3 regions of the Marinicrinis sediminis genome follow, and region 2 is predicted to be linked to each of the others. Evidence: riboswitches for the same ligand, from Rfam matches in the RefSeq annotation. Region 2 holds a riboswitch; each other region holds the start of a gene.
What was found. Region 2 has a riboswitch for cobalamin ahead of ACFSUC_RS05650 (S-layer homology domain-containing protein). Riboswitches for the same ligand answer to the same signal wherever they lie in the genome.
Positions count from the first base shown of each region.

Region 1: it holds a riboswitch for cobalamin, as region 2 does, so the genes downstream of both, metE (5-methyltetrahydropteroyltriglutamate--homocysteine S-methyltransferase) here and ACFSUC_RS05650 (S-layer homology domain-containing protein) in region 2, are expected to answer to the same signal.
Region 3: it holds a riboswitch for cobalamin, as region 2 does, so the genes downstream of both, ACFSUC_RS01615 (ABC transporter substrate-binding protein) here and ACFSUC_RS05650 (S-layer homology domain-containing protein) in region 2, are expected to answer to the same signal.

Region 1 covers NZ_JBHUMM010000043.1:674,293-677,502, forward strand. The annotation lists gene ACFSUC_RS16865 (LysM peptidoglycan-binding domain-containing protein) at 1-563, opposite strand, end outside; cobalamin riboswitch at 799-1,008, shown strand; gene metE (5-methyltetrahydropteroyltriglutamate--homocysteine S-methyltransferase) at 1,309-3,210, shown strand, end outside.
Region 2 covers NZ_JBHUMM010000009.1:26,113-29,322, forward strand. The annotation lists gene ACFSUC_RS05640 (ATP-binding protein) at 1-711, shown strand, start outside; gene ACFSUC_RS05645 (lysophospholipid acyltransferase family protein) at 754-1,473, shown strand; cobalamin riboswitch at 1,530-1,748, shown strand; gene ACFSUC_RS05650 (S-layer homology domain-containing protein) at 1,926-3,210, shown strand, end outside.
Region 3 covers NZ_JBHUMM010000001.1:336,693-339,902, reverse strand. The annotation lists gene ACFSUC_RS01620 (hypothetical protein) at 212-616, opposite strand; cobalamin riboswitch at 1,019-1,214, shown strand; gene ACFSUC_RS01615 (ABC transporter substrate-binding protein) at 1,495-2,508, shown strand; gene ACFSUC_RS01610 (FecCD family ABC transporter permease) at 2,505-3,210, shown strand, end outside.

The sequences.
Region 1 (3,210 bases), on a different contig from region 2:
TAGACGGGAGTCCCCTTATCGGCAAACAGGTCAACCCCTTCATGCTTACGGGTCGCGTGTCCATCAGGTGACCAGGATCGCCCATCCTCGTAGTTGTGGACGAGAGGTGTCTGATAGGAACCTGCTGCCAGCGGAAATTGTCCGTCAGCGTAAGCGGCTGGTTTCTTCCATGCGGATTGGTTTGCTGTATGCGGAACGTAGGTTCCTTCCGGCAAGTTAAGGGTCAATCCAGCCCAGATTTGATTCGGGTTAGCAATCTGAGGATTGGCCTGAATGAGTGCAGACAAAGAAATGTTGAATTTTTGACTAATGGTCCACATCGTTTCATTCGTCTGTACCTGATAGGTGTCTGGTCCTGGCACCTGCAAGATTTGACCGGGATAAATGGTGGTAGAATGAAGGTTGTTGCGCGTCATCAGTTCGTTCAGGCTGATCGAATAAGCGGTGGAAATTTTCCATAGTGAATCACCGGCTTGAACGGTGTATGTACCTGCGTGTGCGGTGGAAGACAATAGCATTAAACTTGCCGTTATTCCGGCCATGGTCCTTCGCCATTTCCTCATGCTGTCAGCTCCTTATGTTCGGATAGTTTCATCATAATCGATAGACGACAAGAGAGTAAGCGGTATTTACTGGTACGGAAAACGCAATCATTCCAGCTCGAGAGAAAGCCTATGATCTTATGAATGTTCAATATTTTCTTGATTCTTGTGAGTGTATCATTCCAAAAGATTGAAAGAGGGGCTTGCGTATTGTCTGATTATTCCGTATAATCATACCTGTTTACTAGACTTAATAATTGCATATTCGGGAACAGGTGCGAAACGTTCAGGAGCAGATGCTTGCTGACGGATTCGCTTAAAAGGGAAGTTCGGTTCAAATCCGACGCGGTCCCGCCACTGTAAACGGTTGTTTCACAGCGATAATGCCACTGGTGCTCACCCACTGGGAAGGTGCTGATGATCGAATGCCGTTAGCCAGGAGACCTGCCTGTTTCAACAACACTGATATTTAACCTACGGGAGATAGGGAGGTGTTAGACGATCGCAACCGCTGGATGCCATTTTGTATCCGGTTGGTCGTGAATTTGTACGTGTTTGTGACGAGCGTCTTTCCCTTGCCAGTACGGGGGAAAGGCGCTTTTTTGTTAGGGAAAATAAAGAGTAGGAAGCGAGCAAGTGCCAGAGAGTGACTGAAAGAAAATGAAACATATCAACATGAGGATGAAAAAAACAAAGATAGATCATGTGTGAGCCATGAGCAGGAGAAAGTAAACAACAGGAGGGGAAAGCGTTGAGCAATCAATCCATGATAACGAGTCACCTGGGATTTCCGAGAATAGGAGAGCAAAGAGAATGGAAGAAAGCGCTGGAGCAGTTCTGGGCCGGAAAGTGGGATGAATCTGAGTTTCGCTTCGAAATGGAGCGGATTCAACAGAGGCATCTGATGGAGTCTGTGCAGGGCGGAATCGATCTGATTCCGGTTGGCGACTTTACGTATTATGATCATATGCTGGATATGGCTGTTATGTTTGGCATGGTGCCGAAAAGGTTTGGACATCCGGGCGGAGCGGTTACGCTGGACACGTATTTTGCGATGGCCAGAGGAAATGAACAGGCTACTGCCTGTGAAATGACAAAATGGATGAATACCAATTATCATTATCTGGTTCCGGAAATTGGAGAAGGAGAGCCTTATCTTGCCGAGAATAAGCCACTTCAGGCGTATCGATTTGCCAAGGCACGCGCAGGGGTGGAAGGGAAGCCTGTCATCGTAGGGTTGTATTCATTTTTGAAACTGAGCAAGGGATATGCAGCGGATTCTTTCAGTCAAAAAATCTCTTCATTTCTCCCGGTGTATGTGGAAATGCTCCGTCAATTGGAGGCGGAAGGGGTTAAATGGGTGCAGATCGATGAGCCATGTCTGGTATGGGAATCTTCGGTGGCGGATCAGGCGTATGTTCGTGAGATTTATGAAGCCATCGCCACGCAAGTACCGGGCATTCAAGTGATGCTGCAAACGTATTTTGAAGCCGTGGACAACTTGCATGATTTGCTGCAGTTGCCTGTGCATGGCGTGGGACTCGATTTTATTCATGATCGAGGCGTTCATCTACAGGCATTGAAAGAAATCGCATGGCCGCAGGATAAATGGCTGGGCGCAGGTCTGATCGATGGTCGCAACATTTGGAGAGCAGACCTCACAGAGAAGCTGAAATGGATCGAAACGATCTGCAATCATGTACCGAAAGACAAGGTGATCCTCCAGCCTTCTTGCAGTCTGCTCCATGTGCCGGTAACGACTCGAAATGAAGACGCGCTGGAGCCGATGATCCAGGGAGCACTGGCCGGAGCCCGCGAAAAACTGCAAGAGTTGAACATCCTCAGAGATGCATGCAACAAGGGGACTTCTTCGGTGGAAAAACCACTATGGGAATCAAAGGAAGCTTTGCAGCAATTCAGATCTCTGGCAGGACGCCATCGACCAGATACAGCAGCAGAACTGGCAGGACTGGATGTACGTCACGTGACAAGATCTGCTTCATTTGCAGTACGTCATCGACTCCAGGCCGAAAAATGGCAACTGCCGACTCTGCCGACTACCACGATTGGCAGTTTTCCTCAAACGCCGGAAGTCAGACGGGCCAGACGACTATGGCGCAAAGGGGAATGGCGTGATGATCAGTATGAGGCGTTTGTGAATGAACAGATTGAAGCTTGTATCCGGACACAAGAGGAAATCGGACTGGATGTGCTCGTACATGGCGAGTTTGAACGAACGGACATGGTGGAATTTTTTGGTGAGAAGCTGGCTGGCTTTGTGTTTACGAAAAATGGCTGGGTCCAATCTTACGGCTCACGCTGTGTGAAACCACCGATTATTTATGGTGATGTGGCGTTTACAGAAGCAATGACGGTGAAGGAAACGCAGTTTGCCCAGTCGATAACGTCCAGGCCGGTAAAAGGTATGCTGACGGGTCCGGTGACGATTTTAAACTGGTCTTTTGTCCGAAATGACCTGTCATCTGAACAAGTGGCGAATCAGATTGCCCTTGCACTGCGCAAAGAGGTCGAAGCGCTGGAGGCAAACGGCATTGAAATGATCCAGGTGGATGAACCAGCTCTGCGTGAAGGGCTGCCTCTGAAAGCCAGCAGACAGGAGCTGTATCTGGAATGGGCGGTACGTGCTTTCCGCCTGGTTACTTCTGTT
Region 2 (3,210 bases):
ATGGAACTGGAGATTCAGAAAGCCGAGAGATTGAACATTATCGGTCACCTGGCGGCATCCGTCGCCCATGAAATTCGCAATCCGATGACGGTTGTTCGCGGTTTTATGCAAATTTTTGATAGGGAAGCCTTCGTGCCGGACAGTAAAAAGGTATATTTGAAGCTGATGATTCAGGAGCTGGACCGGGCTGAAAGTATTATCAATGATTACTTGACCCTCGCCAGACCGAGACTGGAGAAGCAAGAAAAGATCAATATCGGCGAACAGATTCAGTCCGTCATGGAGATTATCTCCTCCTTCGCCATGCTGAATAATATCTCTATTACCTATGAAGTAGAAGAGAAAATGCTCGTTTCCGGCATACCTGAGAAGCTGAATCAGGTGCTGATCAACTTGATCAAGAACGCCATCGAAGCCAGTCCGGAAGGGGAAGCCGTGCATATCACCGCCTATCGGAAGGAAGACAAGATCTGGATCGAGATTCAGGACAGCGGGATTGGACTCAGTCCGGAGGAAGTCAAAAGGCTGGGCATGCCCTTTTACACCACCAAGGAAAACGGTACGGGCCTGGGTCTGATGGTCTGCTTCCAGATTATCAAGGCGATGAACGGAAAGATCGAGGTACTGAGCCAGAAGAACATCGGAACCCACTTTATCATCAAGCTGCCAGAAGACACTTCCTCTTTTCAACCGGTAGGGAGTACAGTATAATAGTTCTGGTATCAGGCTTAAGAACCAGAGAGGAGTCTTGTTTTGAAACTGAAAAACCTGCTCTATCTTGCTCGCTTTTCCGGTTATATGGTGACGACATTGCCGAACTATTTCAAAGCGAAACGATTAAGTAAAAAGGGAGACATCGCGGGCAGCACAGCCGTTGCCTATCGTCAGTCCAAGGACTGGTCCCGTTATATATTCAAACTGATTCAGTCAGAGGTCGTCGTGAAGGGGCTGGAACACGTCCCGAAGGATCAATCCGTCTTGTTTGTCAGCAATCACCAGGCCATCTTTGATATCCCGATTATTATGCACGCGGTACCGGCACCATCCGGTTTTATTGCCAAGAAGGAACTCGAAAAAATGCCGATTATCGGGAACTGGATGAGCTATATCCATTGTATCTTCATGGATCGAAGCAACCCGAGGCAATCCTTGAAAGCGATTAACGAAGGGGCTCAGGTTTTGCGAGACGGCTATAATATGATTATTTTCCCTGAGGGAACGCGGAGCAAGACGGGTGAATTGAAAGATTTCAAAGCGGGCAGCTTCAAGCTTGCCTTGAAAGCCAAAGCGCCCGTTGTACCGGTCGTAATCAAGAATTCTTATCGGCTGCTGCAGGATGGAAAGCTGAACAAGCATCAGCAGGTAGAAGTGATCTTCACCCCTCCGATCGAAACGGCAGAATTGACCAAGGAAGAGTCTGCGGAGCTTCCGGATCGTGTACATGCACGGATCAGGCAGGAGTTGGACAAATAGCACAGTCCATGCTACGATGAGACAAGTCAAGATCAAGATAAACGAAAATGCTAGATTCATAGCCAAATAGACAAGGTGCCGCAAATATGTGATCCTCCGGATTGCATCATTGCGCTTAAAAGGGAAGTTCGGTGAAAATCCGACACGGTCCCGCCACTGTAATAGAGCAGTTCGCTGCATGCACGTCACTGTTTCAACAAACTGGTTGAAGCGGGAAGACAGCAGCAGAACGATGATGCTTGAGTCAGGAGACCTGCCTTGTGTATGCAACACCAGCAAATCCTACGAGGAATAGGAGGGTGTTCAATCCGTGACAGGTGACGGTTAGAGCGTGAGGATCTTTGTTCCAAACGCGCGGCCACTGCATATTGGATGAACATTCTTCTCCCGCACAGGAGAAGTTTTTTTTATGTCTTTTTGAGGCAGCACAATGGAGAGAGGGGAAACAAAGGATGAGAACACACGCATTTCAAAAAATGATAGCAGGCTGGATGGTCATGTTGCTGATGATCAGCACCCTGTCCACCGCTGCAATCGGAGCGGCTTCTGATCAGTCAGCCGCATCCGTACACAAGCAGGTAGAGGAAAGCCTGGCACAAGTGGCGGGTATGCTGGAGAAAAAGGAGCCGCTTTCGCCATGGGCCGCAGCAGGACTCGTACGTGCCGGATACACGCTGCCTTCGAATTATCAGGCACATATCCTTGCATCTGTGGTTGAGAAACGAGGCCAGTATCGGCTGGTAACGGATCTGGAGAAAACCCTGATTGCCCTAGTTGCTAGCGGCTGGGAGGACGAACAGGTATACGGCTATCCGTTGCTGAAGGATCTGCTGTCGCACGAAGGGATGACGAAACAGGGGACAAACGGGGTCATGTATGCCCTGATAGCCCTGCAAGCCATGGGCTACCCGGAGATGGCCACTTCTGAACAGCTGGACTGGAACGTGGAGAAACTGGTCTACTGGCTGGTACAGGCGCAGCATGAAGATGGCGGCTGGTCCTTGACCGTAGACGGAGACAGTGATCCGGATATGACCGGGATGGCCTTGTCCGCGCTCAGCGGGTTCGATGCCTATGCGGGCGTACAGGACGCGATGGATCGCGGTGTACAGTGGCTGGATGAGCAATGGCTGGCAGACGGATTCCAGAACAAGACCGCTTCGGAAAGTATTGCCCAGGCTGTGATTGGCCTGGCTTCCGTCGGCATAGATCCGGCTGGTGAGCGCTTTTCACGAGACGGCGTCAGTCTGATCGAACAGCTGTTGTCTTACCGTACCGATTCGGGACAATATGCACACGTTCAGGGAGAAGTCGGTAATGACATGGCCACCGAACAGGCGTTTTTGGCTCTCACGGCCTACACCCTGTATCTGCAGGAGCAGCCAGGACTGTATGAAGGGCTGGCTGAGGCAGATGTCGTGGTGCATATCTCTGGTCCGCAGCTATGGTCGGCAACCAGTGAGGTTGAGGCAGTAGAGGCACTGGAGGCGTTGCAGGATGCGTTGAAGCTGGAGAATTGGCCGTATACCATCCAGGATTCCTCCTTCGGTGCTTACGTGACCATGATCAATGGCTTGGAGCAAGGGACATATGGCGGCTACGACGGCTGGAATTACGCGATTGAGCGTAGTGGAGAGTGGCTGCCAGGCAATCAGTTTCTGGCGATGGCCGATTTCCATTTGCAAGATGGGGATCAGTTGTACGTCTATTACAATATCGGAACCGGACTGACTTCCG
Region 3 (3,210 bases), on a different contig from region 2:
GCTTGATCCTGATCATCAAACTCTATATGTACGAATTGCCACGGATCTTTAATTTGAAGAGCAATTTTAAACATATCCAAAATTAAATTATCCTTACTGCTTGCTGATGCCCACATTTTTCATCCCGCCTCATTCTGATATACAAGGCAGTATTGACATATTTTCTAGTAAACAGACATTAGCCATGCAGTATGGCGAAGAAGCATTTATTTTAATTATCAATTAGAGTCATGCGATTTTCTATAAATTGTTCTATTTGTTTTAACATATTATTTTGTTTAACCAAACCTACACAAGTAGATACGAGAACTGGAAATGCAATCAATGCCAATGGACTGAATATTGCAACTAATCCCCCAGTAACTTTAGATGCCCACTTAATATTACCGGTTGATATTTTAACCATATCATCATTAATATTTTGAATAATCACAGTTACTGCCCGAGATGAAATACCAAGTGTAATCTTACTACTTTTTTTCAATTGAAATACCCATCCCTTTTCTGGATGATCTAATTCTTGAGTTTCTAAATTATTTTGATTACAATAATATCTTAAATCATATTTTAATTTTTCGATCGTTTCACTATTCTTTTTGTAATATTTTCCTTCCACATTTTCACATCCCACTATTAATAATTATGAATAATAAATCACTAGCTTAAAAATATGAATTATGCTATTCCACAACAGTTCCTCAAAATCTTCTAATCATGCTTCCAGTAATAATGTATAATTTACAAATAACACCTAAAACCCCCGTATTTATCATGGTTTAGAACGGAGAAATTCCACAAATTCATCATATATTTTCCTTCTCACCATATTGGCTCTTCTAGACCTAGCATTTCTCAAACTTTTCAATCCTTCCATTATGTATTCCTGTCCATATTCGACACTTTTCACCATGATCCTTTATTTTTATCAATCTTTGGATGAATGACTGTCAAATTATCTCTTCATTTCTGCCAGATGTTAAGCTATAATGCTAACAGAGAGATTGGACTGATCGAATTGAATACATACAGCCAGTAGGTGCCTTGTCAGTCAATGACAAGGTTAAAAGGGAAGTCGGTGCAATTCCGGCGCGGTCCCGCCACTGTAAATCGGGGACAACCTCGCAAGCCCACTGTTTCATTCATGTTGAAGCGGGAAGGGGAGGAAGTTCGTACAACCCGTAAGCCAGGAGACCTGCCTATTCGGCTATAGCCAACGAAATCCTTCGCGGAAAAGGATCGGCTGTGACGGGATAAACGTGTCTTTTGTTGCCAGACTGGCAATACCATCTATATGCCCGCCTTATGCTGCCCTCTGTTTCTGCGGAAACGGGGGGCTTTTTCGTTGTTTTATAAGGTCTATGTGGTTGTTCATGAGGTTTGTTTCGTAATTTACGAGATCTTTTTGGTTGATCCTAGCAGACATTTCGATGCTGTATGGCATTCAACGTCCTCAGCATCTCTCAAATCTGAAATGGAGAAAGGAAAGAAACCAGAATGAAAAAAGGATGGACAAGTTTAATTGCACTTTTGTTGGCTTTGAGTTTGGTGGCCTGCGGGAATCAGGTGAATCAGGAGACGGGCAGTAACAACGTGGAAGCTTCGGAGAATGAGCAGCCAGCTCAGGAGGCGGAAGGTACAACTGCAGAAGAGGAAGCGAGCAGTCAGACGATCTATCCGCTTACATTGCAGGATGCGACAGGGGAAAGCTTCACGTTCGATCAGGCGCCGCAGCGTATCGTTTCCACTTCGCCGTCTGAGACCGAAATTTTATTTGCCCTTGGTCTGGAAGATCAGGTGGTAGGCGTATCGGATTATGACAATTACCCGTCAGAAGCGCTGGACAAGCCAAAGGTCGGCGGGGTTGTGAAGCCAAACGAGGAAGCGATCATCGCCGCGGAGCCTGATTTGGTTATTACGGGCATTTCCATGAAACAGCAGGTCGTGGATCAGCTGCGCAGTCGTGATCTCAAACTGTTCAAGTTCGAGCCCAATCATATCGGGGATATCCTCACACATATCGAGACGATTGGCAAGATCACCAACAGACAGGCGGAGGCTGCTGCGTTAGTGGAGGAAATGAAGGCAGACATACAGCTTGTTCAGGACGCAGTCAGTACAGTGAAACCGGAAGACAGGAAGAAGGTATATATCGAATTTTCTAAAGGCTGGACAGTCGGACAGGGCGAGTTCATGCATGAGTTGATCACGCTGGCTGGCGGCATCAACATCGCCGCAGACATGGAAGGCTGGAACCAGATCAACGAAGAGAAGATCATTCAGGATAATCCTGAAGTCATCTTATATAACCTGGGCGTAACCGATGAAGAGTCTGGCGAGACGCTGGCGCAAATGATTCGAAAACGCAGTGGATGGGACGCGATTCAAGCGATTCAGGACGATGCGCTCATCGGCATTGAAGGAGATTTGATCTCTCGTCCGGGACCCCGTGTCACACAAGGTTTGCTGGCGATAGCCAAAGGGATCTATCCAGATCTGGTGTTTGAATGAAACGAAAGGTAGCGGTATGGGGAGGAGCAGGGTTGCTGCTTCTCCTTCTTTCCGCTGTGGTCAGTCTGTCCATGGGTACGGCTCAATTGCCCCTATGGCAGGTGTGGAAAATTCTAATACATAGCTTACCCGTCATCGGAGACGGAGTGGAACCCGACTGGCCCGCCTCGTCTGAGCAGATTATTTTGAAAGTGCGCCTGCCAAGGGTAATACTGGCGATCCTGACCGGAGCTTGCCTGTCACTGGCGGGAGCAGGCTTTCAGGGTGTACTGCGCAATCCACTTGCAGACCCGTATACGCTGGGGGTTGCTTCAGGTTCTGCAGTGGGCGCTTCCTTTCTCATCCTGTTCGGTCTGCATCATGTGTGGCTAGGTATGTGGACGATACCAGTTGCTGCTTTTGCCTCCGGTCTCATCAGCCTGTGGATCGTATGGAGACTGGCGAACGTCCAGGGCAAGTTGCAGCTGGAAACGCTCATTCTGTCGGGGGTGGTGGTACAGGCTTTCCTGGGATCGCTCGTATCGTTCATGGTGTCGTTATCCGATCAGGTGATCAATGAGATTGTATTTTGGCTGCTGGGCAGTTTGGCGATGCGCGGGTGGTCGTTTACCTTTGTCCTGGTTCCTTATGTAGGTGTGGGACTGATTGTGCTGTTGATGTATGCCCGGGCCTTGAATATCTTTGCCCTTGGTGAACGACAGG